2 regions of the Mesorhizobium sp. WSM4820 genome follow, and region 2 is predicted to be linked to the other one. Evidence: riboswitches for the same ligand, from Rfam matches in the RefSeq annotation. Region 2 holds a riboswitch; the other holds the start of a gene.
What was found. A riboswitch is a leader RNA that binds a small molecule or an ion and turns the genes downstream of it on or off. The one in region 2 is predicted to bind S-adenosylmethionine.
Positions count from the first base shown of each region.

Region 1: it holds a riboswitch for S-adenosylmethionine, as region 2 does, so the genes downstream of both, AC0L2R_RS16155 (O-succinylhomoserine sulfhydrylase) here and metX (homoserine O-acetyltransferase MetX) in region 2, are expected to answer to the same signal.

Region 1 is NZ_JBVVQN010000009.1:52,130-67,492, forward strand. Features, by position in the region: gene AC0L2R_RS16145 (ABC transporter substrate-binding protein) at 1-152, opposite strand, end outside; gene AC0L2R_RS16150 (2'-deoxycytidine 5'-triphosphate deaminase) at 246-1,340, opposite strand; SAM riboswitch at 1,466-1,543, shown strand; gene AC0L2R_RS16155 (O-succinylhomoserine sulfhydrylase) at 1,616-2,806, shown strand; gene AC0L2R_RS16160 (ceramide glucosyltransferase) at 2,853-4,007, opposite strand; gene apaG (Co2+/Mg2+ efflux protein ApaG) at 4,265-4,657, shown strand; gene AC0L2R_RS16170 (Hsp33 family molecular chaperone) at 4,854-5,864, opposite strand; gene argF (ornithine carbamoyltransferase) at 6,027-6,938, opposite strand; gene AC0L2R_RS16180 (acetylornithine transaminase) at 6,955-8,154, opposite strand; gene AC0L2R_RS16185 (GcrA family cell cycle regulator) at 8,510-9,028, shown strand; gene AC0L2R_RS16190 (magnesium and cobalt transport protein CorA) at 9,148-10,155, opposite strand; gene phoU (phosphate signaling complex protein PhoU) at 10,247-10,972, opposite strand; gene AC0L2R_RS16200 (sensor histidine kinase) at 11,175-12,446, opposite strand; gene ppk2 (polyphosphate kinase 2) at 12,641-13,549, shown strand; gene AC0L2R_RS16210 (enoyl-CoA hydratase-related protein) at 13,621-14,367, opposite strand; gene AC0L2R_RS16215 (acyl-homoserine-lactone synthase) at 14,383-15,021, opposite strand; gene AC0L2R_RS16220 (helix-turn-helix transcriptional regulator) at 15,119-15,363, opposite strand, start outside.
Region 2 is NZ_JBVVQN010000017.1:81,237-96,599, forward strand. Features, by position in the region: gene yddG (aromatic amino acid exporter YddG) at 1-12, shown strand, start outside; partial or broken gene AC0L2R_RS24900 (lysoplasmalogenase family protein) at 12-678, shown strand; gene AC0L2R_RS24905 (cupin domain-containing protein) at 683-1,093, opposite strand; gene gloB (hydroxyacylglutathione hydrolase) at 1,134-1,901, opposite strand; gene AC0L2R_RS24915 (hypothetical protein) at 1,953-2,201, opposite strand; gene AC0L2R_RS24920 (class I SAM-dependent methyltransferase) at 2,221-2,997, shown strand; gene AC0L2R_RS24925 (ABC transporter ATP-binding protein/permease) at 3,113-4,939, shown strand; gene AC0L2R_RS24930 (DUF1194 domain-containing protein) at 5,017-5,904, shown strand; gene metW (methionine biosynthesis protein MetW) at 5,976-6,590, opposite strand; gene metX (homoserine O-acetyltransferase MetX) at 6,763-7,932, opposite strand; SAM riboswitch at 8,053-8,130, opposite strand; gene hisC (histidinol-phosphate transaminase) at 8,303-9,412, shown strand; gene AC0L2R_RS24950 (prephenate/arogenate dehydrogenase family protein) at 9,419-10,354, shown strand; gene AC0L2R_RS24955 (PfkB family carbohydrate kinase) at 10,448-11,371, opposite strand; gene AC0L2R_RS24960 (DUF2125 domain-containing protein) at 11,425-12,423, opposite strand; gene AC0L2R_RS24965 (gamma-glutamylcyclotransferase) at 12,545-13,123, shown strand; gene AC0L2R_RS24970 (aldo/keto reductase) at 13,237-14,184, shown strand; gene AC0L2R_RS24975 (LysE family translocator) at 14,332-14,949, shown strand; gene AC0L2R_RS24980 (lysophospholipid acyltransferase family protein) at 14,975-15,363, opposite strand, start outside.

The DNA of each region.
Region 1 (15,363 bases), on a different contig from region 2:
AGCTTGCCATCCGCGGTGATGGTGTTGAACGGCGGATAGGCGCCTTCAGTGGCGATCTTCAACTTTTCCTGTGCTTGCGCCGACAGCGACCCGACTGACATCGCCAGCATGACGGCTGTTGCTGCCGATGCGATCCATCTTGAAATCTGCATTTTTTGTTCCCCTTGTTCCAACCGTGTTGACGGCTAAGACAGCCAAGCACGACCCGTAAGGTCAGGCAAGCATGGTCTGATCATAGCGGGCGATCAGCGCGCGGCGCGAAAATGCTTCGACAGTTTCAGGCCCTGTGCCTGATAGTTCGAGCCGAGATCCGTGCCGTAGAGCGCCTGCGGCCGCTTCAGCATGTGCTCGTAGACCAGCCGTCCGACGATCTGGCCGTGATCGAGGATGAACGGCACTTCGTGGCTGCGCACTTCGAGCACGGCCCGGCTGCCGGTGCCGCCCGAGGCCGAATGGCCGAAACCCGGATCGAAGAAACCGGCATAGTGGACGCGGAATTCGCCGACCAGCGGATCGAAGGGCGTCATCTCGGCGGCATAGAGCGGCGGCACATGCACCGCTTCCTGGCTGACCAGGATATAAAATTCGTCCGGATCGAGCACCAGTTCGCCGGCACCGCTCTTGTAGAGCGGCTCCCAGAAATCGACGACATCCTGCGCGGCGCGCTTATCGACATCGACCAGGCCGGTGTGGTGCTTGCCGCGGTAGCCGACCAGTCCGTCCTTGTCGCCGTCGAGGTCGATCGACAGTGCGATGCCGCCGCCGGAAATGTTCGGCGGCTCGGTGGCGACGAGCGTCTCGGCACGGTGCAATTCGTGCAGCTCGCTTTCCGACAAAAGCGCATTGCCGGTGCGGAACCGGATCTGCGACAGCCGCGAGCCGGCGCGGACGACGATCGGAAAGGTGCGCGGGCTGACTTCGAGATAGAGCGGGCCGTTGTAGCCGGCAGCGATCTTGTCGAACTCGTGGCCGCGATCGGTCATCACGCGGGTGAAGATGTCGAGCCGCCCGGTCGAGCTTTTTGGGTTGGCCGAGGCGGAAATGTTTGCCGGAAGCGCCAGGCTCTCGAGCAGCGGCACGATATAGACGCAGCCCGTCTCCAGCACCGCACCATCGGCGAGATTGATTTCGTGCAGCTTCAGGCGGTCGAGTTTTTCAGCAACCCTGTGGTTGGGGCCGGGCAGGAAGGAGGCGCGCACCCGCCAGGCCTTGTCGCCAAGCCTGAGGTCCAGGCTGGCCGGCTGGACCTGGTCGGCGTCGAGCGCGCGCGGTGACTTCAGCGCGCCCGACTGGTACAGCGCGGAAATATCCTGATCCGGAAGAATGCCTGTCTGCCGCAAAGTCTGGCTCCGCTCGAAGGCCGGGCGTGGTCTCGTCTTGTCGCAGGTTCTTGCCGTGGAACCCGCTGGTACAAACCTCTTAATCATGCCGGCAATTGACGCAAGCGCGGTGCAGGTCTAAAGGATCGTTATCCCGTGGTGATTTGGCCGGTCGGCTTGCAGCCACGTTAAACAAGTCGCTAAAGGACCGTCGGGCCGAAAGGCTGTACGACCGGTTGCGACTTTCGCGGCCGGTTTTTTTTGTGTTTGGACCATTTTTTGTTTGGAACAAGGTGATGACGAGCAAAACGCGCAACTGGAAGCCTCAGACCGCCCTCGTGCATGCAGGAACGCTGCGTTCCGGCTTCGGCGAAACCTCCGAGGCGATGTATCTCACGCAAGGCTATGTCTACGATACGGCGCAGGCGGCAGAAGCCCGCTTCAAGGGCGAGGAACCGGGCTTCATCTATTCGCGCTATGCCAATCCGACGGTCGACATGTTCGAGAAGCGCATGTGTGCGCTGGAAGGTGCCGAAGATGCCCGCGCCACCGCATCCGGCATGGCGGCGGTGACGGCGGCGTTGCTGTGCAGTGCCCGGGCGGGCGACCATATCGTGGCGGCGCGCGCGCTGTTCGGCTCCTGCCGCTGGGTGGTCGAGACGCTGGCGCCGAAATACGGCATCGAGGCGACGCTGGTCGACGGCACCGAAATCGCCAATTGGAAAAAGGCGGTCAGGCCCAACACCAAGTTGTTCTTCCTTGAAAGCCCGACCAATCCAACGCTGGAGGTCGTCGACATCGCAGCCGTAGCCTCGCTTGCCGATTCGATCGGCGCGCGGCTGATCGTCGACAACGTCTTTGCCACGCCCTTGCAGCAGAAGCCGTTGCAACTCGGCGCCCATATCGTCGTCTATTCGGCGACCAAGCACATCGACGGCCAGGGACGCTGCCTCGGCGGCATCATCCTGTCGGACAAGAAGTGGATCGACGAGAATTTGCACGACTACTTCCGCCACACCGGTCCCAGCCTCTCGCCCTTCAATGCCTGGACGCTGCTGAAGGGGCTGGAGACGCTGCCACTACGCGTTCGCCAGCAGACAGAAAGTGCCGGCCGGATCGCTGACTTCCTCGCCGAGCGATCGGAAATTGTCCGCGTCATCTATCCCGGCCGCGCCGATCACCCGCAGGCGGCGATCGTCAAGAAGCAGATGTCGGGCGGCTCGACGCTGATCTGCCTCGACGTCAAGGGGGGCAAGCAGGCGGCCTTCGCCTTCCAGAACGCGCTCGATGTCGTGCTGATCTCCAACAATCTCGGTGACGCCAAGAGCCTGATCACCCATCCGGCGACGACGACACACAAGAATCTGAGCGACGAGGCGCGGGCCGAACTTGGCATCGGGCCAGGCACGCTCAGGCTATCCGTCGGACTGGAGGACACTGACGACCTGCTCGAAGACATCGAGCAGGCCTTGAAAGCCGCCAGGTAGGGATACGCGCCGAACTGCTGCGCTCTAATCTGCAAAGCAGGCGCGGTCAGGCGCCCGACGGCGTCTCTTCCAATTCCGCAACGGCGCTGGTTTGGATGGTCATCGTGTTGCCGCGCCAGTCGACGGCACCGCTGAGCCAGCCGCGCACCCAGATGGCGGGAAGCATCACGTCCCGCGCAACCATCGCCGGGATCATGCGCAGCGACAGGTGCCAGCCCTTGGCCGAGGCGAGAGCGCATTCCGGCAGATAGGCGACTATCAGCACGGCGATGGCGGTAGCCGGCAGGCTGAAACCGGCGCCTGCTGCCGCAACCAGCGCAAGCACCAGCGGCGGCGCCGCTCCGATCAGGATCTCGGGCGCGAAGAACAGTGGGAATGTGACGCGACGGAGGCGTGCCCAGCGGGCCTGGCGCGACCAGATTTCGCCAAATGTGCGCAAGCCGAGCGGCTGTTCGAAGGGCGCGGCAACGAGATTGACGCGCAGTCCGAGCCCGTTGACCAGCTTGGTCGCAGCGGCATCCTCGGCAATCTCGGCGGCAAGCGCACGGATGCCGCCATTGGCGTCGAGCAATGGCTTGTTCCACAGCATGCTCTTGCCCTGGGCGAAACCGAGGCCGAGCGCCTCGCCGGTATATTGCCAGCGGGCCTGCAGCGTGTTGAGGAAAGCGCATTCGACCTCCGCCCAGAACCCGTCCGGCCGCGAGCCGATCGGCGTCGAGCAGACGAGGCCGGTGTCCTGCCGCCATGCCGTCATCAGATGCTGGACATAGTCCCTCGGCATCAGGACGTTGGAATCGGCAAGGATGACCCAGTGGTGGCGCGCGGCCTCCCAAGCCTTCACGCAATTGTTGAGTTTCGGATTGCCGCTGATGCGGTCGTCGCCGACCAGCAGCCGGGCCGGCACGGCCGGAAAGCGGGCGATCGCATCGGTGATCGGCCCGACCACCGGGTCGTCGGTATGGGCGACGCAGAAGATGAGCTCATAGTGCGGCCAGTCGAGAGAGAAGGCGCGCTCGAGCGTCTCCTCGGTAAACGGCTCGACGCCGCGCGACGGCACGACGATCGACACCGGCGGCGCCTTGGCGGCTGGCGGCGTGATCCTGCCAGGCCGCTTCAGCTTCAACGAAGCGAGCAGGATGCTGGCGAGATTGACAACAAGCAGAACTATGGAAAGCAAGGCGGCTGTGACTGTCAATTCCATCAAAATCTGGTCGCTCCAGAAAAAATCGGCCGCATGAAGCCGTTTTCAACAGTTCGACAGAATGCTGAGTCGCCCGGCCCTGCACACCATCCCCGGCCCTGCACACCATCATTGTCACGTGTCACTTAAATGACATTGTTGTTCGGCACCTGCGCTTAACAAATTCGGGCAACGATGGCAGACACCGAGGGGACGCACCCCGTTGACCGAACTGCGGAGAGCGTCGAATGTTCCGTCTGCATAGTGTGGAGTGATTTATGTACAGCGCCGTCACGCGCGACATCGAAGTGCAGGTCAGGCCGTTCTATCTGGAAGATCGCTCCGACCCTTCGGAGAACCGCTATGTCTGGGGCTACCAGGTGACCATCGACAACCAGTCGGATGAATTCGTGCAGCTTCTGTCGCGCTACTGGCAGATCACCGACGGCACCGGCCGGGTCGAGGAGGTGCGCGGCGCCGGCGTTGTCGGCGACCAGCCTGAACTCAATCCCGGCGATAGTTATCAGTATACGTCTGGCTGCCCACTCTCGACGCCATCCGGCATCATGGTCGGCCACTACACGATGCGCAACAAGCGGGGCGAAACGTTCGACGTCGCCATCCCCGCCTTTTCGCTCGACCTGCCGGGCACGCGGCGGACGGTGAACTGAGGGAGATAGATGGCCGGAAGGTCGTGCTGCCCCTCATCCGCCTGCCGGCACCTTCTCCCCGTTTAGTGAACGGGGAGAAGGGAACCATCTATCAACTGGACAACCTGTCGCAACGCTGGCGCCCCCTCTCCCCGTTCTTCACGGGGAGAGGGTAAGGGTGAACGGCAGCGCCAAGGCTTCGTTGGTGATTTCAATTCTATTGAGCCGCAGCAAATTCCGCCGGGTCGAAGTCGTATTGCTTCGAGCAGAATTCGCAGGCGACGTGAATGCCGCCATCCTCGGTGCTGTCCCTGATCTCGTCGGCGGAGAAGCCTTCGAGAATGCCGCGGATCTTCTCCCTGGAGCATGAGCACTGGTCGGCTACCGGCACGCCGCCGAAGACGCGCACGCCGTGCTCGTGGAACAGCCGGTAAAGCAACCGCTCGGCGCCGATCGTCGGGTCGATCAGTTCCGTCGGCTCGATGGTGCCAAGCAACGCGAGCAGTTCCTGCCAAGAATTGTCGGCCGGATCATGGATCTCCTCGCGCGGATCGCCGTCGCCACCCGGAAGGTCGGGCACGCGCATGCGTTCAGGCGATTGCGGCAGGAACTGCGCCAGGATGCCACCGGCGCGCCATTGCTCGCGGGCACCGCCGATGCCGGGCGTCAACAGCTTGGCCACCGAAAGCCTGAGATCGGTCGGGATCTGCTCCGACTGCCGGAAATAGGTGCGCGCGGCCTCCTCGAGCGTCTCGCCGTCGAGCTGGACGATGCCCTGATAGCGCTGCGTGTGGGCGCCCTGGTCGATAGTCAGCGCCAGCACACCGCTGCCGAGCAGCGTCCGCTGCGAGGTCTCGCCGGCAGAAATCAGTGCCTCCAGCCGGTCGGCGTCGAAGCGGGCATAGGCGCGCAGCGCATGCGGCGTGGAAAAATCCGCCACCAGCATGTCGACCGGCCCGTCGGTGCGGGTCTGCAGGATGAACTTGCCTTCGAACTTGAGCGAGGTGCCGAGCAGCACCGTCAGCACGCAGGCTTCCGCCAGCAGGCGGGCGACCGGCTCGGGATAGTCATGACGGCTGAGGATCGCGTCGAGCATCGGCCCGAGCTGGACGGTGCGGCCGCGCACGTCGAGCGGGCCGACCTCGAAGGGCACGACATGATCGTCGCCGGCGTAGCCGAATTCGCCGAGTTTGGGTTGATGTTCAGCCAATTGACGGGTTTCCAACATGACAAAGCTCCGGGGCGCGGCGATGCCGCCCTCCGGGGCGCATGCGTCGAAACGCGCTCGATTTGCGTGATGCGCCTGAGATAGGCATCACGCACTGCCGGATCAAGGCGGCCGGGATCAAGGCGGTCCGGATCAAGGCGGCCGGGATCACAGCGGCCCGGATCAAGCGCCGAGGCACCAGGCCAAAACCGCCTTCTGGGCGTGGAGCCGGTTCTCGGCCTCGTCGAACACCACCGAATGCGGGCCGTCGATGACTTCGTCGGTGACCTCCTCGCCGCGATGCGCCGGCAGGCAGTGCATGAACAACGCGTCGGGCTTTGCCTTCGCCATCAGTGCCGCATTGACCTGATAGGGTGAGAAGACATTGTGGCCGCGAGCACGGTGCTCCTGGCCCATCGACACCCAGCAATCGGTAACGACACAGTCGGCCTCGTTGACGGCCTCCTCGGGCGAGCGGGTGAAGTTCAACTTGCCGCCATGCGCCCTCGACCAGTCGACATGCTTCTGCGCCGGCTCGCTGCCTTCCGGCACGGCGACGTTGAGGTTGAAGCGGAACCGCGCCGAGGCCTCCAGCAGTGAATGCAGCACGTTGTTGCCGTCGCCGGTCCAGGCGATGGTCTTGCCGGCGACCGGGCCGCGATGCTCCTCGAAGGTCATGATGTCGGCCATCAGCTGGCAGGGATGGGTATCGTCGGTCAACCCGTTGATGACGGGGACGGTGGCGTTCTCGGTCAGCTCCAGCAGCCGGTCATGCGACGTGGTGCGGATCATGATCGCATCGACATAGCGCGACAGCACCTTGGCCGTGTCGGCGATGGTTTCGGAGCGGCCGAGCTGCATCTCGGCGCCGGTCAGCATGATGGTCTCGCCGCCGAGCTGGCGCATGCCGACGTCGAAGGACACGCGCGTGCGCGTCGACGGCTTGTCGAAGATCATCGCCAGCACCTTGCCTTCAAGCGGTTTTGTCCGCTCGCCAGCCTTGAGCCTTGCCTTTCGCACGACGGCATCGTCCAGCATAAGGCGCAGATCGCCCTCGGAAACGGCGGAAAGATCGGTGAAATGGCGAAGGCTCATGTGGGTCTTCCGACTGTTATTTCGCCGCAGCCGCGGCGATGGCGTCCGACAGGCCCCGGGCGCCGGCGCGGATGCGGTCGAGCGCCGCATGGATCTCGGCGTCGGTGACGGTGAGCGGCGGCAGCAGGCGAAGAACGTTGTCGCCGGCCGGAACCGCCAGCAGATGCTGGTCGCGCAACGCCATGTTCACCTTGGTGTTGGGCGCGGCGCATTTCAGGCCGAGCATCAGGCCGCTGCCTCTGATGTCTTCGATGACATCGGGAAATTCGTCGGCGACACCCGCCAGCCCCTGCTTCAGCAGCAACGCCTTGCGCTGCACATCCTCCAGAAAGCCGTCTTCCAGCACGACGTCGAGCACGGCGTTGCCGACCGCCATCGCCAGCGGATTGCCGCCGAAAGTGGTGCCGTGCACGCCGGCGGTCATGCCGACGGCGGCCTCGTCGGTGGCGAGGCAGGCGCCCACCGGGAAGCCGCCGCCGATGCCCTTGGCGACAGCCATGATGTCGGGCGTGACGCCAGCCCATTCATGCGCGAACAGTTTTCCGGTGCGGCCGATGCCGCACTGGACCTCGTCGAAGATCAGCAGCAGATCATGCTGTTCGCAGAGTTGCCTCAGCCGCTTCAGCGACTGCGTCGGCACTGGGCGGATACCGCCCTCGCCCTGCACCGGCTCGATCAGGATCGCGGCGGTCTCTGATGTGATCGCCTTTTCGACGGCGTCGATGTCGTCGAAGCCGACCTGGTCGAAACCTTCGACCTTGGGGCCGAAACCTTCCAGGTATTTGTACTGGCCGCCGGCGGCGATGGTCGCCAGCGTGCGGCCATGAAAGGCGCCTTCGAAGGTGATGATGCGAAAGCGCTCGGGATGGCCCTTGACGAAATGGTAGCGCCGCGCCGTCTTGATGGCGCATTCCAGCGCCTCGGCGCCGGAATTGGTGAAGAACACCTTGTCGGCGAAGGTGGCGTCGGCCAGCCGCTCGCCCAGACGGCTCTGCCCCGGAATCTCGTAGAGGTTGGAGACATGCCAGAGCTTGGCCGCCTGCTCGGTGAGTGCCGAGACCAGATGTGGATGGCTGTGGCCCAGCGAATTCACGGCAACGCCGCCGCCAAAATCGAGATATCGCTCGCCCTTGTCGGTGACCAGCCAAGTGCCTTCCCCATGGTCGAAGGCCAGGGGTGCGCGGGTAAAGGTCTCGAAAAGCGCCGAACCGCTCATTATATGCGTCTCCGGAACCGGAAAATCAAAAAGCCGCCAAAGCGGCGGCCTTTGCGGCTTATCGTGTTTTTCGGCCTTGAAGTCAACGAAAACGTCGCGCAAGGACACGCGGCAAGCCTTCCAGCGAGACGCCGGCTCATCAGCGACCGGGCAAGTTGGGGAAAACCGAAAAAACCGATTCGTGTTGGCCCTCGGACTCTTGTCACCGAGTCAGCGCATAAGGTAATTGTAGGTCGAGAAATAACTAGATTTCGTGCGGCGGACCTAATCACCCGATATATGTGGTGTCTGCCCGGCGGAAGCCGGATCGTGGAAGGATTCCGATCGCCGCACATTTCAGCAGGAGCGCGGTCTCATGAATTGGACTGACGAGCGGGTCGAACTTCTTAGAAAATTGTGGTCGGAGGGGCTGAGCGCCAGCCAGATCGCCGCACAGCTTGGGGGTGTCAGCCGCAATGCTGTCATCGGCAAGGTGCATCGGCTGAAACTGTCGGGCCGCGGACGCGCCACTGCCACGCCGGCACGCCAGAAGAAGAGCGTGCAGGGATCGACCGTGCAGAAATCGGTGTCGCGGGCGGCGAGCACTGCGCGGCATATCACCACGTCGATCGGCGCGACCGCGCTGCAGGCGCAATTCGACGCCGTACCGGTGACGCGTCATTATGTCCGTCCGGTCGAGAATGTTGTCGTGCCGATCTCGCGGCATCTGCAGCTCGTCGAATTGACCGAGCGGACATGCAAATGGCCGAATGGCGATCCGCTTTCGGAGGAGTTCCATTTCTGCGGCAACGACGCGGCCGAAACCGGACCCTATTGCAAGTATCACGCCCGCGTTGCGTTTCAGCCCGCTTCGGAGCGGCGGCGGAGCAGATAAGGGAATAAGGGAGTAGGGCAGTATGGGAGTAGGTAAAGATCAGGCTTAGTGAGTGCGACCTTGGCAAGGCAACGCACTACATACTCCCTTACTGCCCTACTCCCTTACTCCCTTCTCTTTCACAGCCAGCCGCTCTTGCGGAAGCGCCAGTAGAGAACCGAGCAGACCAAAATAATCGCTCCCAGAACGACCGGGTAGCCATATTCCATCCTAAGTTCCGGCATGTCGTTGAAGTTCATGCCGTAGATGCCTGCGAGCGCCGTCGGCACCGCCAGGATTGCAGCCCATGAGGCGAGCTTCTTGGTGATCGCCGTTTCCTGGCTCTGGCCAACCAGGAGGCTCGCCTCGAAGGCAAATGCGAGCACCTCCCGCAAGCTGTCGATCTTCTCCTGGACGGTGCGGATGTGGTCGGTGACGTCGCGGAACAGCGGGTGCATGGCCGCATGGATCTGCGGCAGGTCGGCGCTGGTCAACCGGCGGCAGACTTCCACCAGTGGCAGCGCGGCGTTGCGCAGGCGCAAGAGATCGCGGCGCAGCATGTAGAGCCGCTCTATGTCGGAGCCGGCCATCGGCTTCAGCAGAACCCTGTCCTCGATCGCCTCGACCTCGTCCTCGATCTGCTCAAGCACCGGCATGTAGTTGTCGACGATGAAATCGAGAATGGCATAGAGGACGAAATCCTCGCCTTTGGCTAGCGAATGCGGGCAGCTTTCCCAATGCTGGCGAACGGCGGCATAAGAAGTCGACGGACCGTGCCTGACGCTGACGATGTAGCCGGCGCCGACGAACAGATGCGTCTCGCCGAAGGTGACGCGCCTGTCGATCAGTTGAGCCGTGCGGGCAACGATGAACAACGCATCGCCATATTGCTCGATCTTCGGCCGCTGATGCGGATGCTCGGCGTCCTCGATCGCCAGATCGTGCAGGTGGAATTGCGCCTGGACACGAAGCAAGAGGTCGCGGTCCGGTTCCAGCAGGCCGATCCAGACGACATGACCTGGCTTCTTGGCCCATTCGCCGGCTTCCTCGATCGGAATGTCGGCGACACGCCGGCCGGCGGTATAGACGCTGGAAGCGACGATGGCCGATGTCGGCGGGACCGGCGTCAGGTTCCGAACGGTTTCCATCGCTACCTCCTGGAGGCATGGCCTCGGGTCAGGATCAGGAACGTTCGGTAAAGCTTACCCTAAATCAGCAATGGGTTCGAGAGGCAGCCGTTCACTTCGCCGGTAGCGTTGCGGGAAGCACAATCTTGTCTGTCTTGTCGCCCTTCGGCCGCTCGGCCGGCATCTGGTCGCCGGTGACGATGTAGTAGATCGTCTCGGCGATATTGGTGGCGTGGTCGCCGATCCGCTCGATGTTCTTGGCGCAGAACAGCAGGTGCGTGCAGGGCGTGATGTTGCGCGGATCTTCCATCATGTAGGTCAGCAACTCGCGAAACAGCGAGGTGTACACGGCGTCGATCTGATCGTCGCGGTCACGCACGAAGCCGATCTTTTCCACCGAGCGCGACGCATAGACGTCGAGCACTTCCTTGAGCTGCGTCAACGCCAGGTCGGCTAAGGCCGCGATGCCGCGGAACAGGCTGGTCGGCTGGCGCCCTTCTATGACGGCAACCACGCGCTTGGCGACATTCTTGCCGAGGTCGCCGACCCGCTCGAGATCCGCCGAGATGCGGATCGCGCCGACGATCTCGCGCAAATCCGTCGCCATCGGCTGGCGCTTGGCGATGATGATGATCGCCTTGTCGTCGATCTCGCGCTGCCCCTGGTCCAGAACGGCATCGTCGCGGATGACCTTCTGGGCAAGGCCAGGGTCGGCGTTGACCAGGGCCGCAATCGCCTGTTCGACCATGCGTTCGGCATGCCCGCCCATCGCGGCAATGCGCTTCGACAGATATTTCAGCTCCTCGTCATAGGCGCTGACGATGTGCACGGACTGCATGGAGATGCCTTCCAGGGTCTTCTGGTCCGAGTCGTTCCTCGAATCCCCGCTGATACGCTAGCCGGATGACAGAAAAAAGAAACCGTTAGAGCGACGTGCGTCCACTAGGCCACAGAGTAGGCTCTAAAGTCCTGTATCCACGCATCCGGTGGCCCTAAAGTCTTCCGGTACTCGGACCGGCGCGTGCTTAGATAGCGAGGTGTCAGTGCACCGGCAAATGCACCGTGAAAGCTGCGCCGTTGCCGACCTCTGACTTGATCGACAGCCTGGCGTTGTGGCGCGTCAGGATATGCTTGACGATGGACAGGCCAAGGCCGGTGCCCTTCTGGGTCCGGCTGTTTTCGACATCGACGCGGTAGAAACGTTCGGTGATGCGCGGGATGTGCTCCTCGGGAATGCCGGGGCCAAAGTCCCGGATGGCGACGTCGATGCCGGGTTCGGGACCGTCATCGCTGTGGGCAATCGTCACCACGACACGTCCACCCGACTGTCCATATTTGCAGGCGTTTTCCAGCAGATTTTCGAAAACCTGGAAAAGTTCATCGCGATCCCCCGGCACATTGAGTGGTCCTTTCGCGAAATCCCGCTCGATGGCAACGCCGTTTTCCCGCGCAAGCGGACCCAGCGAATCGATGACGCTGTCGAGGGTCTGGCGGAGATCGACCTCGGTTCCCGGCTTCAGATAGGGTTTCATCTCCAGCCGCGAAAGCGACAGCAGGTCGTCGATCAGGCGCGCCATGCGGCCGGTCTGGTTGTGCATGATCTGCAGGAACTGCTCGCGCGCCGCCGGGTCATTGCGGGCCGGGCCGCGCAGCGTCTCGATGAAACCGGAGATCGAGGCGAGCGGAGTTCGCAGCTCATGGCTGGCATTGGCGATGAAGTCGGCCCGCATCCGGTCGATCCGGCGCGCCTCGCTCTGGTCCTTGAAGACCAGCACATAGAGGTCGGTGCCGTGGCCGACCGAAGATGCACTCACGCGATAGGCCCGTTCGACCGGCAGCTTTTCGGTATATTCGACGACGTCCGAAGCGGCGGCGCCCGACAGGATACTGTCCAGCAAGGCCTGCATCTCGGGCGCGCGGAATTTCAGCGACAGCGACATGCCCGGTGCGATGCCGCCGAAGGCGGCGAAGGCGGCGGCGTTGGCATGGACAATCGTCGCGGTGCGATCGAAGATGATCAGCGGATCGGCAACGGCAGCCGCCAGATATTCTCCCGACAGCTGTTGTAGCCCGCCTGCCTCGATCGCCGCGGCATCCTCCGCGGATTGGCGCGCTACGCCGGCCGGCAGCATCGCGGCGGCGAGCAGCAGCACAGCACATGCCAGCAGCACCACATAGAAGGACATGTTTGCGAAACCATAGACCGTCAAGACCGCGACGATGCCGGCCGCAAGCAGCCAGCGGCTGTTCCACAACCGGGTGGCGACGGCTTGCGCCGTGGTTCGCTGTTCTGCGCCGCCCATATCAGCCATTGTCAGCTACTGTCAGCCATTCGCGCCACTGTGCCTCCGTCCCCACCCCCGGCCGGCCGGTTGGAAACTTCCCGCTGACCGGCGCTATCACTAAATCTGCTGCATCGTTCCTTTCGAAAATCGATTCCGATTTTCGGGCCGATGCAGTAAGGCTCCCAATAGCATGAGTCCAGAAGCTGGAAAGGTTCGTCTCGATGAAAAACCCTAGGGAAAATGCCGCCGCGCCTGTTCCAGGTCCGCAAAAGATCCGGATCAACGGCAAGGAGTTCGAGTTCGACATCGAGGATCCCAAGCTTCCTGACTGGATCGAGGACAACAAGCTGACCGCCGGCGGCTACCCCTACGACAAGAAAATGAAAAGCGACGAGTATGACGAGACGCTCGAGCGGCTGCAGATCGAGTTGGTCAAGGCGCAGGCATGGCTGCAATCGACGGGCAAGCGGGTGATGTCGCTGTTCGAAGGACGCGATGCCGCCGGCAAGGGCGGCACGATCTTCGCGCTGCGCCAGTACATGAACCCCAGGACAGCGCGCAACGTGGCGCTGACCAAGCCTAGCCCAACCGAAATCGGGCAATGGTATTTCCAGCGCTATGTCGCGCACTTTCCGACATCCGGCGAGTTCGTCACCTTCGACCGCTCCTGGTACAATCGCGCCGGCGTTGAGCCGGTCATGGGCTTCTGCACGCCGGAGCAGCATCAGAAATTCCTGGACGAGACGCCGTATTTTGAACGGATGATCTGCAACGAGGGCATCCATTTCTTCAAATTCTGGCTGAACATCGGTCGGGAAACACAGCTTGAGCGGTTTCACGATCGCCGCTGGAGTCCTTTGAAGAACTGGAAATTCTCGCCGATCGATATTGCCGGCATCGCCAAATGGGACGATTACACCAAGGCGCGCGATCTCATGTTCGAACGCACCCATAAGGAATTCGCGCCCTGGATCATCATCCAGGCCAACGACAAGCGGCGCGCGCGACTTGCCATCATCCGGCGCATCCTGTTGTCGCTTCCCTATGACGGCCGCGATCTCGACGCCATCGGCAAGGAAGACAAGAAGATCATCGGGGAAGCGCCTTCGTTCCTGGGAAGACAGGCCTGAAGCGCTGCCGCGCGCCCCCAAGGACGCGCGGCACGATTCCGGATATTCCTGTCATTCTGCCGAATGACGTCTCATGCCGCCAGCCGGGCAATCCGCTGCAGCCGCCGCAGTGTGGTATCGTCCTGCAAAGCCTGCTGAAATAGCGAAATCTCCTGGTCGATGCGATCGCAGAGTGCGCCTGTGTCGCCCTTGAGCAGGTCGCGCGTCTGCAGCAGTGCGGCAACCGGCTTCTTGGCGAGTTGCCTGGCTCTGCCAAGTGCGGCTTCCTCGACGTCGCCGACCACGATCTCCGTGACCAGGCCCAGCATCCTGGCGTCCGCGGCACTGAGCGTGTCGCCCAGGCAGAAGAAGCGGAAAGCGCCGGCATAACCGAGTTTCTGCGGCGCCAGGATGCTGGTCGCCGCGTCCGGCACGAGGCCGAAATCGACGAACGGCACCCGGAACGTGCTTTCGTCAGATGCGATCACCATGTCGCAGTGGAACAGGATGGTGCAGCCGACACCGACGGCGTCGCCGTCGACACAGGCAAGGACCGGTTTGGGGAACGTCGCCAACGTGCGGAACATGTCGGTGACGGCAGCGATCAACCGTTGATGCTTGGTGGCGTCGAGGAACTCGGAGAAATCGCCGCCGAGGCAGAAGCAGCCGGCGAGGCCGCGCAGCACCACGACGCGCACATCATCGTCGATTGCAGCTTCGTGGAAGATCCTGGCCAGGCTTTCATAGGCTCGCCCGTCCAGCACCGGCCGGCCGTCATCCGACGACACCGTGACGATCAACGAATGATTGCGGAACTCTGTTTGCGGGTGGATGTTCATGGCTGTCTCCAATTCTCACGAGGCCTGCCTCATTCCGAGCCTGTCGGGATATCCCCTGGCCAGAACCGGCGCGAAATGACTGCGACGCGACCGCACCACCTCAAGCGTGTGCTCGTTGAAGGTGAGCAGTGTGGCGACGACCTGCTGGTTGCCATAGGTGCGCTGGTAGCCAAGCGGTTTCGCCAAGAAGTGCAACTGCAGCGCCCGCAGGACCCACATCGGTTCGAACTCGATGATCACCTGGTTGACATTCCGCTTCAGCCCCCACTCGACGAAGCCGGCAATGAGCTCGGTGCCGACCGTCGAGACGCCGCGCTTGCCGTCACGAAAGCCCGGCGCGACCGCATAGCGGGTCAGTTCCCACACGTTCGGCCCGGATGGCGGCGTGCCTTCAAAGAGGTCCGCCAGCACCTCGGTCAGAAGATGCGCACGCGTTGTCGGCAACATCCGCTGATAACCGGCGAGCTCGCCATTGCGGATGACGAGCTGATGCACCGCCTCGTCATGGTCGAACTGATCGATCTCAAGGCCGTCGGGGCGCTGCAGATCGGTCCACCCCATCTCCTCGACGAAAATCTTGTAGCGTAAGCGATGAACGGCCTCCCAAAGGTCGGGACGTTCCATAAGTTCCTGTGTTGTAAGGGAAAAAAGCATCTGCCGTCTCCTAGGTTCAATAGGAAGATACGGCCGGGCTGTCCCGAGGAAATTACGCGATCACGTAGGCAAGAATTTCTAGGCCGGCACGGCCGAGCTAGCTAATATAGCCGCGCCTTATCGCTTCCGCGACCGCCTGCACCCGGTTGACGGCACCGAGTTTGCTTTTGGCGTTAAGAAGGTGTTTCTCTGATGTGTGTTCCGAAATGCCGAGAATCTGTGAAATCTCCCATTCGGACTTGCCGACGGCGGCCCATTGCATGCATTCGCGCTCACGCGGCGTCAGTTCGACGTGGTGGTCGACGGTCTTGGCCGCCATCGTGTGGATCTGCATGGCGCGGC
Region 2 (15,363 bases):
GCAGGGGCGTGATGCCGTTTCCCGGCGGCATCGACGCCGACGCCAATGCGACGCTGCTGTTTTCGCTGGCCGCCGCGGTGATCTACGCCTTCACCATCGACATGCCACAGACGCTTGCGCGTTCCGCGGTCAAGACGCTGGCCGTGGCGATGCTTGCTGTGCTGGCATCGCTGCAGGGCGGTCCGTGGCTGCTGATCGCTGCGCTGGCGCTCAGTGCTATCGGCGATGCGTTGCTGTCGCGCGACGGTGAAAAGGCTTTTGTCGGCGGGCTGGCCAGTTTTCTCGTGGCGCATGGGCTTTACATCGCGCTGTTCCTGCGCTCCGGCGAGGGGGTCGGGCTGCTCTCGGCCGAGCCGTGGCGCGCGGCGATTGCCGTGGCAATGGCCGTGTTGGCGCTCGCCATGCTTTTTGCGCTCTGGCGCCGTGTCGGCCCCGCCCCGCCTTCCCATCAGCGTCTATATCGCGACAATTTTTGCCATGGGCATTTCGGCGCTGACCCTGAGCAATTTCTGGGTCGTCGGCGGCGCCGTGCTGTTCATGGCGTCCGACGGGCTGCTCGCCTCGGAAAAGTTCCTGCTGAGCGCCATCTCGCCGCACCGCGACTGGACGCGCCGCGCGGTCTGGGTGCTGTATTATGCCGCCCAGCTGGCGATCACGATGGGTTTCCTGCTGGGCTAGGACTTCAGCCCGGTTCGGCCAGCTCGAAGGCGGCGAAATCGAAGCCCGGCGCCACGGTGCAGCCGGCCAGCGTCCACTCGCCCAGGCTACGCGCCGACTGCCACCAGCCTGCCGGCACAACGATCTGCGGCCGCTCGCCCGCCGCCAATGCCGTGCCGAGCACCTGCTCGATCACCGGCCCGTTTTCCCGATGCATCGACAGTGCCAGCGGGGCGCCGGCATAGAAATGCCAGACCTCGGCGGCGTCCTTGACGCGGTGCCAGGCCGACACTTGCTCCTGCTCCAAAAGGAAATAGATCGCGGTCGAATGGCCGCGAGCGCCTTCCGCGCCATCGCGAAAGGTCTCGGCATACCAGCCGCCTTCCGGATGCGGTTTCAGGCCGAGCGCCGCGATGATTTCGGCGGAACTCGTCATTTTCCTCAGACCTTCATGGATGCCAGACCATCAACGGTGCTCAGAAATTATCCTTGCGCTTGCGTATTTCGGCGAACACTTCGGCGTCGGAGGCGTTCTCCATGCCGAGATGCTTGCGGATTGCCGGATCGTGCCAGCGCAGGAACGGATTGGTCGACAGCTCCTCACCGATCGTGGTCGGCAGCGTCGGCTTGCCGTCGGCGCGCAGCGCTTCGATTTTTGCGGCGCGCTCCTTCAGTGCCGAATTGGTCGGGTCGACGGTCAGCGCGAAGCGGGCGTTGGAAAGCGTGTATTCATGGCCGCAATAGACGACCGTCTCGGCCGGAAGCGCCGCGAGCTTCTTCAACGAATCGTACATCACCGGCGGCTTGCATTCGAACAGCCGGCCGCAGCCGAGCGCGAACAGCGTGTCGGCGGTGAACGCCACTTTCGACGCCGGCAGATGATAGGAGACATGGCCCGCCGTGTGGCCGGGCGTGGCGATCACGTCGATCCTCTCCTCGCCGAGGTGGATGACCGAACCCTGCTCGACGGTTTCGTCGATGCCGGGAATCTTGGCCTGTTCCGCCTCCGGTCCGACGATGCGCAGCTTGTAGCGTTGCTTCAACGCCAGATTGGCCTCGACATGGTCGACATGGTGGTGCGTGGTCAGGATCATCGTCGGCGTCCAGCCGGTGCGCTCGATCGCAGCCAGGATCGGCGCCTCCTCGGGCGCGTCGATGATCGCGGTCTGGCTGCTTTTCGGGTCATGCACCAGCACACCGAAATTGTCGCTGCGGCACATGAATTGTTCGATTTCAACCGGCATCGCATCTCTCCACTGGAGCGGTTCATCGTTTCACGGAAGCGCCGAACCGCTCTATCTCTTTGTTTTGCGCAATTCCGGACGGAAAACCGTTTCACACTTTTCCTGGAATTGCTCTAGAGCGCCGCGCGTCCAGTTGGACGCACAAAGGACGCTTCTGACACTTTTTACCTGCTGCATCGTGTCTTCCGAAATCGAAACCGATTTCTGGCCGAGGCAGCAGTCGCCGCAGACATAGGGCGCTTGCCCGCGGATGTCATCGTCTTTGTAGAACTTGGCGCCTTTGTTGAACTTGGACAGCATCGAAGATAGCGTGCCGCGCATGCATTCCGATATCGTCGACCTTCGCTCGTTTTATTCGACCACGCTCGGGCGATTGGCCGAACGCTCGATCACCATGGCGTTGTCCTCGATATGGGCTGTCGTGCCCAATGAGCGGCTGGTCGGCCTCGGCTACACCTTGCCGTGGCTGGAGCGGTTCGGCACCGATGCCGAACGTGTCTTTGCCTTCATGCCGGCGACGCAAGGCGCGGTGGTCTGGCCGGCCACCGGGCCGACCGCGACCGCGCTGGTCTTCGATGAGGAATTGCCGCTGGTCGATGCCTCCATCGACCGCATGCTGCTCGTCCATTCACTCGAACATGCCGAGAACCCGCGCGAGACGCTGAACGAAATCTGGCGGGTGCTGTCGCCCGCAGGCCGCGTCGTCATCGTCGTGCCCAACCGGCGCGGTGTCTGGGCCCGTTTCGAGCATACGCCGTTCGGCAGCGGCCGGCCTTTCTCGCGCGGCCAGCTCACCGAATTGCTGCGCGAAGCGAATTTCACGCCCGCGGCCTGGTCCGACGCCCTGTTCTTCCCGCCATCGCGGCGACGCTTCATGATGCGGTTCCACAATGTGCTGGAGCGCGCCGGCCGCAGGTTCTGGCCGATCTTTTCCGGCGTCATCGTCGTCGAGGCGCAGAAGCGGCTCTATCAGGGTGTGCCGGTCGTCCAGCGCGCCTCTCGCCGCGTCTTCGTGCCGGTTTTCTCGCCGCATGGCGCCACAAGGCTCGGCCGGATATCGCCGAGCGGGAAGGCGCCGTCGCCGGGCCGCCGATGACGTTTTCGTGATCGGAATCACGCTTTTTCCCACCTATCTGTCGTGGGCGGGTTTGCTACCCGATTGAGTCGACTTGCTCACCGGTTTCAGCACCGCTTGCGAAGGGTCTTCATCTATGGCTGATCATCCGGATTTCGAGGCCAGCGCCAAGCCGATTGCCGCGTCGGTCGAGGCCAGCAGCCTGCGCGACCAGCTGGCGACAATCAGGCTGGCGCTGGCGACGTCGCCGATCCGCAAACAACTGCTCTGGGCCTGCCTCGGCATCGTCGCCGTCATTATTGCAACCTCGATCGGGCAGGTTCTGCTCAATCGCTGGAACGAGCCCTTTTACGACGCGCTGGCTCGGCGCGACATGCAGGGTTTCCTGCACCAGCTTCTGGTGTTTTCCGCCATCGCCGGCGGGCTTGTGGTGCTCAATGTCGGCCAGACCTGGCTCGACCAGACGATCCGGCTGAAGCTGCGTGAGGCGTTGACCGTCGATCTGATCGGTGAATGGATGCGGCCGGCGCGGGCTTTCCGGCTCGCCAACGCCGGCGCCATCGGCGTCAACCCCGACCAGCGCCTGCAGCAGGATGCCGGGCATCTCTCCGATCTTTCGACAGGTCTCGGCATAGGGCTATTGCAGTCGTTCATTCTGCTTGTTTCGTTCGTCGGCGTCCTTTGGTCGCTGTCTTCCGGCTTCGTCTTCCATGTCGGCGGCTATTCGCTGGCGATTCCGGGCTACATGGTGTGGGCCGCAATCCTCTATGCCGGCACCGCCTCCTGGCTGAGCTGGCTGGTCGGACGGCCGCTGATCCGCTTCAACAGCGACCGCTATACGCGCGAGGCGGAGCTGCGCTCCTCGGTGGTCCGCGTCAACGAGAATGTCGATGCCATCGCGCTTGCGCACGGCGAGGCCGACGCGCGACGGCGGCTTGAGCTCGACCTCGGCACGGTGCTGGGCGCGATGCGGCGCATCTACAGCGCCCAGATCAATCTTTCCTGGGTGACCGACACCTATGGCTGGATCACTGTCGTCGCGCCGATCCTCGTCGCCGCGCCGGTCTATTTCGCCGGTGACATCAGCTTCGGCGGGCTGATGATGGCTGTCGGCGCCTTCAACCAGGTGCATTCCTCGTTGCGCTGGTTCATCAACAATATCGGCGGCATCGCCGATTGGCGCGCCACGCTGATGCGCGTCGCCGATTTCCGCATCGCGCTTGCTGAAACGGATGTGCTCCACCACAGCGAGAGGCGCATCGAGTTCGGCGAAAATCCGGACGGCAGGCTGACATTCGACAAGCTCGAAATTGCGTCGCGGGATGGATGCACCAAGCTCGCCGAGCCCCATGTCGAGATCCGCGCCGGCGAGCGCGTCATGATCACCGGAGATCCGCGCGCCGGCAAGACGCTGTTCTTCCGCGCCATTGCCGGTCTGTGGCCGTGGGGAAGCGGGCGGATCGGCATGCCGGCCGGAGAGGTGCCGGCCTTCGTTCCCCGAAAACCCTATTTCCCGCTCGGCACGCTGCGCGAGGTGCTCGACCACGCCGATGCCGCGGTCAGCGACGCCGAGATCTCGGCGGTGCTTGCCGAGGTCGGTCTCGGGCGGCTGTCATCCTCGCTCGACCGGTCGGCGCGCTGGGAGCGCGAATTGAGCGATGACGAGCAGCGCCTGCTTGCCTTTGCCCGGCTGGTCTTGCGGCAGCCGAAATGGGTGATCATCGACGAGGCTTTGGACACGTTCGACGGCGCGACGCTGCGGCGGGTGTTGTCGATGCTGGAGGCGCGTCTTGCCGACGCCGCGATCCTCAATATCGGCCGTGGCCAGCAGAATATTGAATTCTTCCCGCGCTCATTGGCGATCGTGAAAGATTTCGAGCGACCGGCTCTCAAGCCAGTCCGCGTCAGGGCCGGCGCGATCGAACCGCCCCCGGCCGTCGCCAAAGCCCACCAACAGGCATAGCCGGCCGTAAGCTTTATTTTGCCGTGATCGCGGCGAAAGATTGCCGGCATCGTTCGGAAGCCTGCGGCGTTGGATTCATGCGACACGCTTTGAGTCTCTGCTTCGATGCTTGTCGTTACCCCAAAACCGCTGCGCGCTTTTGGGCGACCTGCGTCAGCCTGCTTGCCTGCCTTGCCCGTGCCCAGGCAGCACCTTTGGCCGCGCCTGCCGACACCATTGCCGTGGACGTCGAACTGGTGCTGGCGGTCGACATCTCGCACTCGATGGACGAAAAGGAATTCGCCCTGCAGCGCGCCGGCTATGTCAAGGCGCTGCGCCACCCCGACTTCATCAATGCGGTGCGTTCGGGCGTGAACGGCCGCATCGCGCTGGCCTATTTCGAATGGGCAGGCACCGTCCGCGACGACGCCGTCATTGCCTGGCAGGTCATCGACGATGCCGAGAGCGCCGAGGTATTCGCCGGCAAGATCGAGGCGCGCCCGTTCAGGAGCTTTCGCGGCACCTCGATTTCCAGTGCGCTCGCCTTCGGCGCCAAGCTTTTAGATGGAGCCGCTTTCGACGCGACGCGCAGCGTCATCGACATCTCAGGCGATGGCCCCAACAATATCGGGATGCCCGTCGCCACGACACGCGACGCCGCGATAGCAAAGGGCATCGTCATCAATGGCCTGCCGATCCTGATCAGCCCGTCGCCCAGCTTCAGCCATCTCGACCAATACTATGCCGAGTGCGTCACAGGCGGGCCAGGCTCCTTCGTGCTGCCGGTCTATGCCGCTTCGGAATTCGTGACCGCCATACGCCGCAAGCTGGTCCTCGAGGTCAGCGGTGTTACCGATCCTAATGCCGGTCCCGGGGCCGATCCCGGGTCCGTCCCGGTCGACGCGGCAGCACCGGTCGACTGTTTGCAAGGCGAGCGCGGTCGGCGGTTTTTCTCCGATCCGTATTTTCCGGAACTTGATCGTTAGACCTCAACGAATGGCGATCAGTCCCAGATGTCTCCGGACTCGGGCCGGCTGGCCGAAGCGACGGGTCGCCGTTATCGCTTCAGCAGGAACACCGCCTGCTGGCCAAAGAAATTCCAGAACCACCATGGCATCGACAGGCCGATTTTCTGGCCATTGGCGTCCAGCGCGGTTGCCTTTTCCACCGTTGCGCCGAGCTCTTCGCAGAGATTGACGAAGTCGCGGATGGTGCAGAAATGGATGTTGGGCGTGTCGTACCAGGAATAGGGCAGGTCCTTGGTCACCGGCATCCGCCCTTCGACGAACAGAGAAAGGCGTACCCGCCAGTGGCCGAAATTGGGGAAGGAGACGATGGCGTGCTTGCCGATCCTGAGCAACTCGTCGAGCACCAGCTTCGGGTTGCGGGTCGCCTGCAAGGTCTGCGACAGGACGACGAAATCAAAACCCTTGTCGGGATAGAATTTGAGGTCCTTGTCGGCGTCGCCCTGGATGACCGACAGGCCGCGTGCCACGCATTCGTTGACGCCGCGCTGCGACAGTTCCATCCCACGGCCGTCGACCTGCTTCGTTGCCTGCAGCAATTCGAGCAGCAGGCCATCACCGGAGCCGACGTCCAGCACCCGCGACTGCGGCGGGATGAGATCGGCGACGACTTCGAGGTCGACGCGCTGGGCGTGGTTGACACTCATGATCGTGCCTCTTGACTGGCGCATGACCTTGATCCGAAAAGTCTGCAACTTTTCGGGGCCATGCGCTGATGCCTGGCGCATGACCTTGATCCGAAAAGCCTGCAAACTTCAGGCGTCATGCGCTGCTGCCTGGCGCAAGATGCCGGTTCGAAAAGGCTGCAATCTTTGGGGGTCATGCGCTTAGCCCCTTGGCGCGGGCCGCCGACGCGATGAAGCCGTTGATGGCGGCGAACAGCTCCGGCTCGTCGAGCAGGAAGGCGTCGTGGCCGCGATCGGTCTCGATCTCGACGAAGGACACCGAGGCGCCGGCCGCGTTCAGCGCGTGAACGACCGAGCGGCTCTCCTCGGTCGGGAACAGCCAGTCGCTGGTGAAGGAGACGAGGCAGAAACGGGTCCTGGTGCCGGCAAAGGCGTCGGCCAGCCGGCCGCCATGATCGGCGGCGAGGTCGAAATAGTCCATCGCCCGGGTCATGTAGAGATAGGAGTTGGCGTCGAAGCGGTCTACGAAGGTCATGCCCTGATGGCGCAGATAGCTCTCGATCTGGAAGTCGGCGTCGAAACCGAAGGTGAGCGCTTCACGGTCCTGCAGGTTGCGGCCAAACTTCCGGTGCAGGGCCGCCTCCGACAGATAGGTGATGTGAGCGGCCATCCGCGCCACAGCCAGTCCCTTTTCCGGGCGCTTGCCCTGCTCGAAATACTTGCCGCCATGCCAGTCGGGATCGGCCATCACCGCTTGCCGGCCGACCTCATGGAAGGCGATGTTCTGCGAGGAATGGCGCGCGCCGGTGGCGATCGGCAGCGCTGAGAAAACGCGCTCCGGATAGCTCGACGCCCATTGCAGCACCTGCATGCCGCCCATCGAGCCGCCGAGCACCGAGAACAGTTTTTCGATGCCGAAATGGTCGACCAGCATCAACTGCGCCCGCACCATGTCGCGGATGGTGATGATCGGCAGGTCGAGCCCGTACGGCTTGCCGGTGGCGGGATTGGTCGAGGCGGGGCCGGTCGAGCCGAGGCAGCCGCCGATGACGTTCGAGCAGATGACGAAGAAGCGGCTGGTGTCGATGATCTTGCCGGGGCCGATCAACACCTCCCACCAGCCCGGCTTGCCGGTCACCGGATTGGTGCTGGCGACATGCTGGTCGCCGGTCAGTGCATGGCAAACGAGGATGGCGTTGGAGCGGGCGTCGTTGAGCGTGCCGTAGGTCTTGTAGGCGATCTGGAACGGCGACAGCAGCGTGCCGGCATCGAGCTTGAGCGGCTTGTCGGCGCCGAACCGCAACACCGGGCTCGACGGCTCGTCGGCCTCGTTGTTGGTTCTTTTCGTGCGCAGCGCGACCATCGCATCCTCTTACATCAACCCATCGTGTTTTCCGAAAGTCGATTGCGATTTTCGGGTCGATGCGACTGTCCGGCCGACTGCGGACAACAAAAAAACCGGCATTGCCTTCGCAAAGCCGGTTACAAGATGCAAACGGCCCTTTAGCGAGTTGTTTAACGTGGCTGCAAGCCGACCGGCCAAATCACCACGGGATTTCGCCTTCTTCTAGGACCGGCGCGCCTCGCCGTCAACGGCCAGTCACGCACCGATCATTGCCGCCTCTCGACATTCCAGGCCACGGCTTGTATTTCCGCGGCGGCTTCCAGTGTGGCGGATCCGAAATTCGCATCGCGTTGGAGCAGCGGAAGCGTTCTCGACGGATTTTTGCAATATGAACCAGGCATCGGATCAGGCACGTCCAACGCCCCGCGCGGGGATCATGGACATCGAAGCCTATGTGCCGGGCAAAAGCACGGCGCCGGCCGGCGTTGCCAAGGTCCATAAATTGTCGTCCAACGAGAATCCGCTCGGCCCCTCGCCGAAGGCGATAGAAGCCGCGCGCGACGTTGCGGCCAAGCTCGACATATATCCCGACGGCACCGCCAGGCGCCTGCGGGAGGCGATCGCCGAGGTGCATGGCCTCAATCCGGCGAACATCGTCTGTTCCAACGGTTCCGACGAGATTCTGGGCCTGCTTGCGCAGACCTATCTCGCACCCGGCGATGAAGCTGTGATCACCGAACACGGCTTCATGGTCTACAAGATCTACATCCAGTCGGCAGGTGCTGTCCCGGTCTCGGTCAAGGAAACCAAGGAGCGCGCCGACGTCGATGCGATCCTCGCTGCGGTGACGCCGCGTACCAGGATCATTTTCCTCGCCAATCCCAACAACCCGACCGGCACCTATTTGCCGTTCCAGGAGGTGCGCCGCCTGCATGCCGGCCTGCCTCGAAACGTGCTTCTGGTGCTTGATGCCGCCTATGCCGAATATGTCCGCCGCAACGACTATGAAGCCGGCGTCGAACTGGTGGCTGGCGCGGAAAACGTGGTCATGACCCGCACCTTCTCCAAGCTCGGCCTCGGCGGCGCGCGGATCGGCTGGATGTATGCACCGTTGCATATCATCGATGCGATCAACCGCGTGCGGGGTCCCTTCAACGTCAACGCGACCGCGATCGAGGCCGGCATTGCCGCGATCCGCGACCGTGCCCATGTCGAGCGCAGCGTGGCGCATAACGAGACCTGGCTGACCTGGGTGAGCCAGGAGTTGACCAGGCTCGGACTGCGGGTGACGCCGAGCGTCGGCAATTTCGTCCTCATCCACTTTCCCGAGGACAAAAAACATTCGGCGGCAGCTGCGGACGATTACCTCTGTGCGCGCGGCTACATATTGCGGCGCGTTTCCGGCTACGGCTTCCCGAATGCGCTGCGCATGAGCATCGGCACCGAAGAGGCCAATCGCGGCGTTGTCGCCGCCCTCGCGACATTTCTGAAAAGCTAGAACACCATGACATCACCGATGTTCGAAAAGATCGCGCTGGTCGGCATCGGCCTGATCGGCTCGTCGCTGGCCCGCGTCATCCATCGCGAAGGCCTTGCCGGTCATGTCGCCATCTCGACGCGCAGCGAAACGACGCTGGCGCGGGCGAAACAACTCGGCCTCGGCTCCTTCTACACGTCGGATGCGAAAGAGGCGGTCGGCGATGCCGACCTGGTCATCGTTTCGGTGCCGGTCGGTTCTTCGGGCGAGGTCGCCGAGGAAATCGCACCGGCGCTGAAGCAGGGCGCGATCCTCACCGATGTCGGCTCGACCAAGGCGTCGGTCATCGCGCAGATGCAGCCGCATGTGCCTGCCGGCGTGCATTTCATTCCCGGCCATCCACTGGCCGGCACTGAAAAATCGGGCCCGGACGCCGGCTTTGCCGAACTGTTCGAAAACCGCTGGTGCATCTTCACGCCGCTACCCGGCACCGACCCCGAAGCGCTGGAAAGGCTCTCGGAATTCTGGCGCCGCTGCGGCTCTAACATCGATACGATGGATCCCCAGCATCACGACATGACATTGGCCATCGTCTCGCACCTGCCGCACATCATCGCCTATAACATCGTCGGCACCGCCGACGATCTGGAGTCGGTGACCAAGTCCGAGGTCATCAAATATTCGGCCTCCGGCTTTCGCGACTTCACGCGCCTTGCCGCTTCCGACCCGACGATGTGGCGGGATGTCTGCCTGCACAACAAGGATGCCATCCTCGAAATGCTGGCGCGGTTCTCGGAGGATTTGGCCTCGCTGCAGCGGGCGATCCGCTGGGGCGACGGCGAAAAGCTGTTCGACCTTTTCACCCGCACCCGCGCGGTGCGCCGCTCGATCATCGAGGCCGGCCAAGACATCGACGTACCGGACTTTGGCCGGCAGGCAGTCGAGCACCCGGCCAAGGGATAGAGCATCGGACGCACAACGTGGGTACCGGTTTTGGCTCGGATGCTCAGGCAAAAGACAGAGCGGCGGCCCGATTCGATTTGAAAGGCCGCGCGCTCAGTCCGGCCAGTGAGCCGCCATCATCGCCAGTGTCTCGGCCCTGTCCGGCGCGCCCAGCCTGCCGCCGAAGCGCAGGCATTTGAGCGCGGCGGCGGCGCTGGCAAAGCGCAATGCCCGTTCGATCGGCATGGCCTCGGCCAGCCCGACGGCAAAGGCGCCGTGAAACACGTCGCCGGCGGCAAGCGTATCCACTGCCTTGATCCTTGGCGCCGCGACGTGGCGCACCGACGCTAACGAGCGGTCGAACCACCAGCTTCCCGCTGCGCCGCCGGTCACCGCTACGAATGCATCGGTGCGTCTGGCCAGCGTCTCAGCGGCCTCCTGCGGGCCTTGCTCCTCACCGCAGAGGATGAACGCCGCCGGCTCCGACGCGACGATGTGCGAGGCGAGCGGAAACAGCCGTTCCAGCACGGCCCGTGGCGCGGTGTCGGCGTCGAGTATGGCTGGACGGCCGATTGCGCGCGCCGCCGTCAGGGCCAGAGCTGCCGCGCCCGGCCAGCGCACGTCGACCAGGACGGCGTCGAATGCGGTGAGATCCTGAATGGGAAGCGCTTCGGGGTCGGCCTGGGCGAGCTTGTCATAGAACGGAACGATAATGCGCTCGCCATGCGTGTCGACCAGGATGGCCGACAGTGCCGACCGCGCCCCGGCGACGCGCCGGACAAAGCTGCAATCGACGCCTTCGGCCTCAATGCCTGCGACCAGCTGATCGCCGACGAGGTCGTCTCCCGCGCTCGCCCACAGCGATACCTCCGCGCCGAGACGGCGTGCGGCGCAGGCCGCGCTCGAAGCCATGCCCGAGGCGATCTGGACGCCGTCGGACGCGATGAACTTGCCCTGACGCGCCGGAAGCGTGTCGACGCGAAGGATCGTATCGAGCGTCAGCGCGCCAACACTCAGGAGCTTCACCGGGCGGTTCATCTATCTTCCTGTTTGGCCATGGTCTTTCCGAACTGGAGGTTCGCAATCATCGCCTAATCGACCGGCTTGATCCTGCCCAGCGGGATAAAACCGAGCGAGGCCTTGCCCTTGACGATCTTCAGGGGCATCGACGGTTCGTTGCCAAGCAGCGCCAGCCCGGCAAAGCCTGTCTTGATCTGGCTCTTCTGCTCGGGAATGGCCTTGCCGAGGATTGCCGCCACGGCCTTCGGGTCGCTGAGCTTGATCATCAGGTCGGCGTCGATCAGACCGTCGGCGCCGACCGACACCGGTCCGGAAACGGTGATGCGCGCGGTCCCCGACGACAGATCGAGCTTGCCGATATTGACCGCCTGGCCGCGCAGGCTCTTTGCTTGCGTCTTGATCAGCGCCATGCCGTTCTTCAGCGTCACGTCGCCGCTGCCGTCGAGCGGCGGCAGCACGCGGCCATCGATCGCCCCTGGATCGATTTCGAGATCGGTAAAGCTCCCGGTATAGTCGATGTCCTGGCCGTTCGGACGCAATTGTCCGGCCGCCGTCCCGGCACTGAACAGCTCGACCGGGTCAGTGCCGTCAGCCGGATCGGTCTGGGCGGACAGGCGCTCGGCCTCCAGTGAAACGCGCCAGGGCAGGGGCCAGGACAGTTTCAGGTTCGCTCGCAGAGCATCCCAGTCGATCCACAGCGGCGCCATCCCCGGCACGGAGGTCCTGAGCGGCCCGCGCAGGTCGGCGCCAGGCGACAGGGTCCGGGTGATGTGCATGACTGCGTTGAGGCTGCCGAGCGAGGCGGCGACGTTCCTGGTGTCGTCCTGATAAGCCAGGCTGTCGCAGGAGATGGCGAAGCTCGAGGGATAGCCGCTGACCATAAGATTGGCGCAGTCAGCCTCGATGCCATTGCCGTTGAGCTCGGCCACCGCTTTGCCGGCTTCGCTCTTGACCTTGTCCGCCAGATAAAACCAGCCGGCACTGTAGAGGCCGAACAGCACGACGATGAAAGCGCCGAGCCAGAAGAGGCGGCGGCGTAAATTCGGCGGGCGCTCGTCACTTGACGTCATGCTGCGGCTCTCGTTAGCGCGTGTTGCAGAGGGGGACTGTCGTTTCCGGCAACATCAGGTAGACGGAGAAGGATTGAAAAAACACCGATTCCAATACGGTGCTGCAACCAGGCTTGGCGATATGGGCGATTTTTGGGTTTTTGGCTACGGTTCGCTGATCTGGCGGCCGGGATTTGCGCATGTCGAGACGCGGCGCGCCCGCCTTCACGGCTACCGCCGTTCGCTGTGCGTCTACTCCTTCGTGCATCGCGGCACGCGCGAACGGCCCGGCCTGGTGCTCGGCCTCGACCGCGGCGGCTCCTGCATCGGGCTGGCTTTCCGCGTCCCCGGCGATCTGCGCAACGAGGTCATCACTTATCTGCGCGAGCGCGAGTTGGTCACCAATGTCTATCTTGAGCGCATGCTTAGCATTCGCCTCGACAAGGGGGGCACGCGTGAGGCCGACAAGGGTTGGGGCGAGAATGGCGGCGAGACGGACGGAGGCGAGACGGTCTCGGCGGTCGCCTATGTTGTCGATCGGACCCACGAGCAATATGCCGGCGCGCTCGATGCGGCCGATGCGGCGACCGTCGTTCGCGGCGCCGTCGGCCAGTCGGGAAAGAACGAGGACTACGTGCTCAGCACGCTGGAACACCTCGAGGCGCTGGGGATTCGCGACCACTGGCTGGAAGAGGTGGCGCGTCGGCTCGCGCCTTTGTGAAGCGCTGGTCAGTGGAAAAGTCGGCCGGCCCTTTGACGTCGGTGCGGCCCGCCATAGGTTAAGCCGGTCACGGGCTTTTCGCCCGCTCTTTCCTTTCCTCACGGAGATCAGCCTTGCAGAAACGTCGTCTCGGTCAAACCGACCTGTCCATCGCGCCGCTGGTTCTGGGCGGCAACGTCTTCGGCTGGACCGCCGACGAGAAAACCTCTTTCGACCTGCTCGACCGGTTCGTCGGCGCCGGCCTCAACGCTATCGACACCGCCGATGCCTATTCGCGCTGGGTTCCCGGCAACAAGGGCGGCGAATCCGAAACGATCATCGGCGAATGGATGAAAAGCCGCGGCAATCGCGACAAGGTCGTGGTGATCACCAAGGTCGGGTCGGACATGGGGCAGGGCAGGAAAGATCTCTCCGCCGCCTATATCGAAAAGGCCATCGATGCGTCGCTGAAGCGGCTGCAGACCGAAGTCGTGGATCTCTATCTGTCGCACTGGCCGGACCCGGCCACCCCCTACGAGGAAACGCTCGGCGCCTACCAAAAGCTGCTCGACAAAGGCAAGATCCGCCACGTCGGCGCGTCCAATCTCGATGCCGGCCAGTTGCGCGCCGCGCTGGACGTGGCAAGCTTGCGGGGCCTGCCGCGCTATTCGGTGCTGCAGCCAGAATACAATCTCTACGATCGCGCCTCTTTCGATGGACCGCTGCGCGATCTGTGCATGGCCGAGGATATCGGCGTCATCACCTATTTCAGCCTCGCCAAGGGGTTTTTGAGTGGCAAGTACCGCAGCGAAGCCGATCTCGGCAAAAGCGCGCGTGGCGACGACGTGAAGAACTATCTCAACGCGCGCGGCATGCGCGTCCTGGCGGCACTCGACGCTGTGTCGGCGCGTCACTCGGCCAAGCCGGCGGAAGTGGCGCTCGCCTGGGTGATCGCGCGGCCCGGCGTAGCTGCGCCGATCGCCAGCGCCACGACGCTGGACCAGGTCGACAGCCTCGTCCGCGCCGCATCATTGGAGCTCGGTCCGGACGATATCGCCGAGCTCGACAGCGCGAGCGCATAGACGCCAGCGCGAAGCGGCGGCTTGATCAAACAGCAGCCAAGAACCCTGCGTGGCCTGCGCCGGAAGGCTCCCTGCACGATCGTTCAAGACGCCCTGGTGTGCCCTGCCATACCCTTGCCGGCATCGCGCCTGGATACTGGTATACAGATGGCCGAACAGGTCTTTTCCCATCCGGAACTATGGCAGCAATTGCTCGCGCTTGTGCTGGCATCGGCGGTTGTGATGGGCAGTCCGGGGCCGGCGACGATAAGCGTCACCGCCGTCGGCGCCGCCTTCGGCCTGCGCGATTCGCTCCGCTATGCCTCGGGCATCATTCTTGGTACGGTCGCCGTGCTTTTGGTGGTGGCGACGGGCATTACGACCATGCTCGCCTCTGTGCCGACGCTCACACCGCTCCTGGCAGTGGCATCCGCAGCCTACATCCTCTACCTCGCCTTCAAGATAGCAACGGCCCCGCCTCTGGCCGTGCGTAGCGGCGGGGCGGCGCGTCCCACATTCCTCGGCGGGTTTCTTCTGGCCGTCGCCAACCCGAAAGCCTATGTGGCGATTGCCGCCGTATTTGCCGGCACGTCGTCCGCCGGTGAGCTCGATGCAGGGCTCAGGTTGGCGGTCCTCGCTTCGATGATCGTCGCCATCCATGTCCTGTGGCTTCTCGCCGGGGCAGCGTTTGCGCGGTTCCTGCGCCAGCCGCTGGCCTCGCGGATCATTAATCTGACGTTCGCGGCAACACTGGTGTTGACCACGGCGCTGGCTGTGATTCGCTAGGGGACAGTGCCGCAAGCTTAGATGGTCAGGTCGGGGTATCGGAGCAAAGTTCCCCCAGCCGCTTTACCGCCGTCGGCGGCATTGGCGGCGGGTTTGGCGCCTGGGACGCCTCGATGAGCAGCTGGTCGCAGGCGGCTTCCGTCTCGCCGATCAGCCGTTCCATGAATTCTTGCTTGCCCAAACCCGCCGGGATCGGCGGCAGGAAGCGGGCCTTGATCGTGCCGGGATAGCGCAGGAATTTCCGCCGCGGCCAGTAGAGGCCGGCGACATGGGCGACCGGCACCACCGGAATGCCAAGCTGGGTATAGAGCTCGACGATGCCGTATTTATAGGCCGGCTCGTCGCCCGGCGCCCGGCGCGTGCCCTCGGGATAGATGATCAGCTGGCGGGGATTGCGCGCCAGCTCCTGCCTGG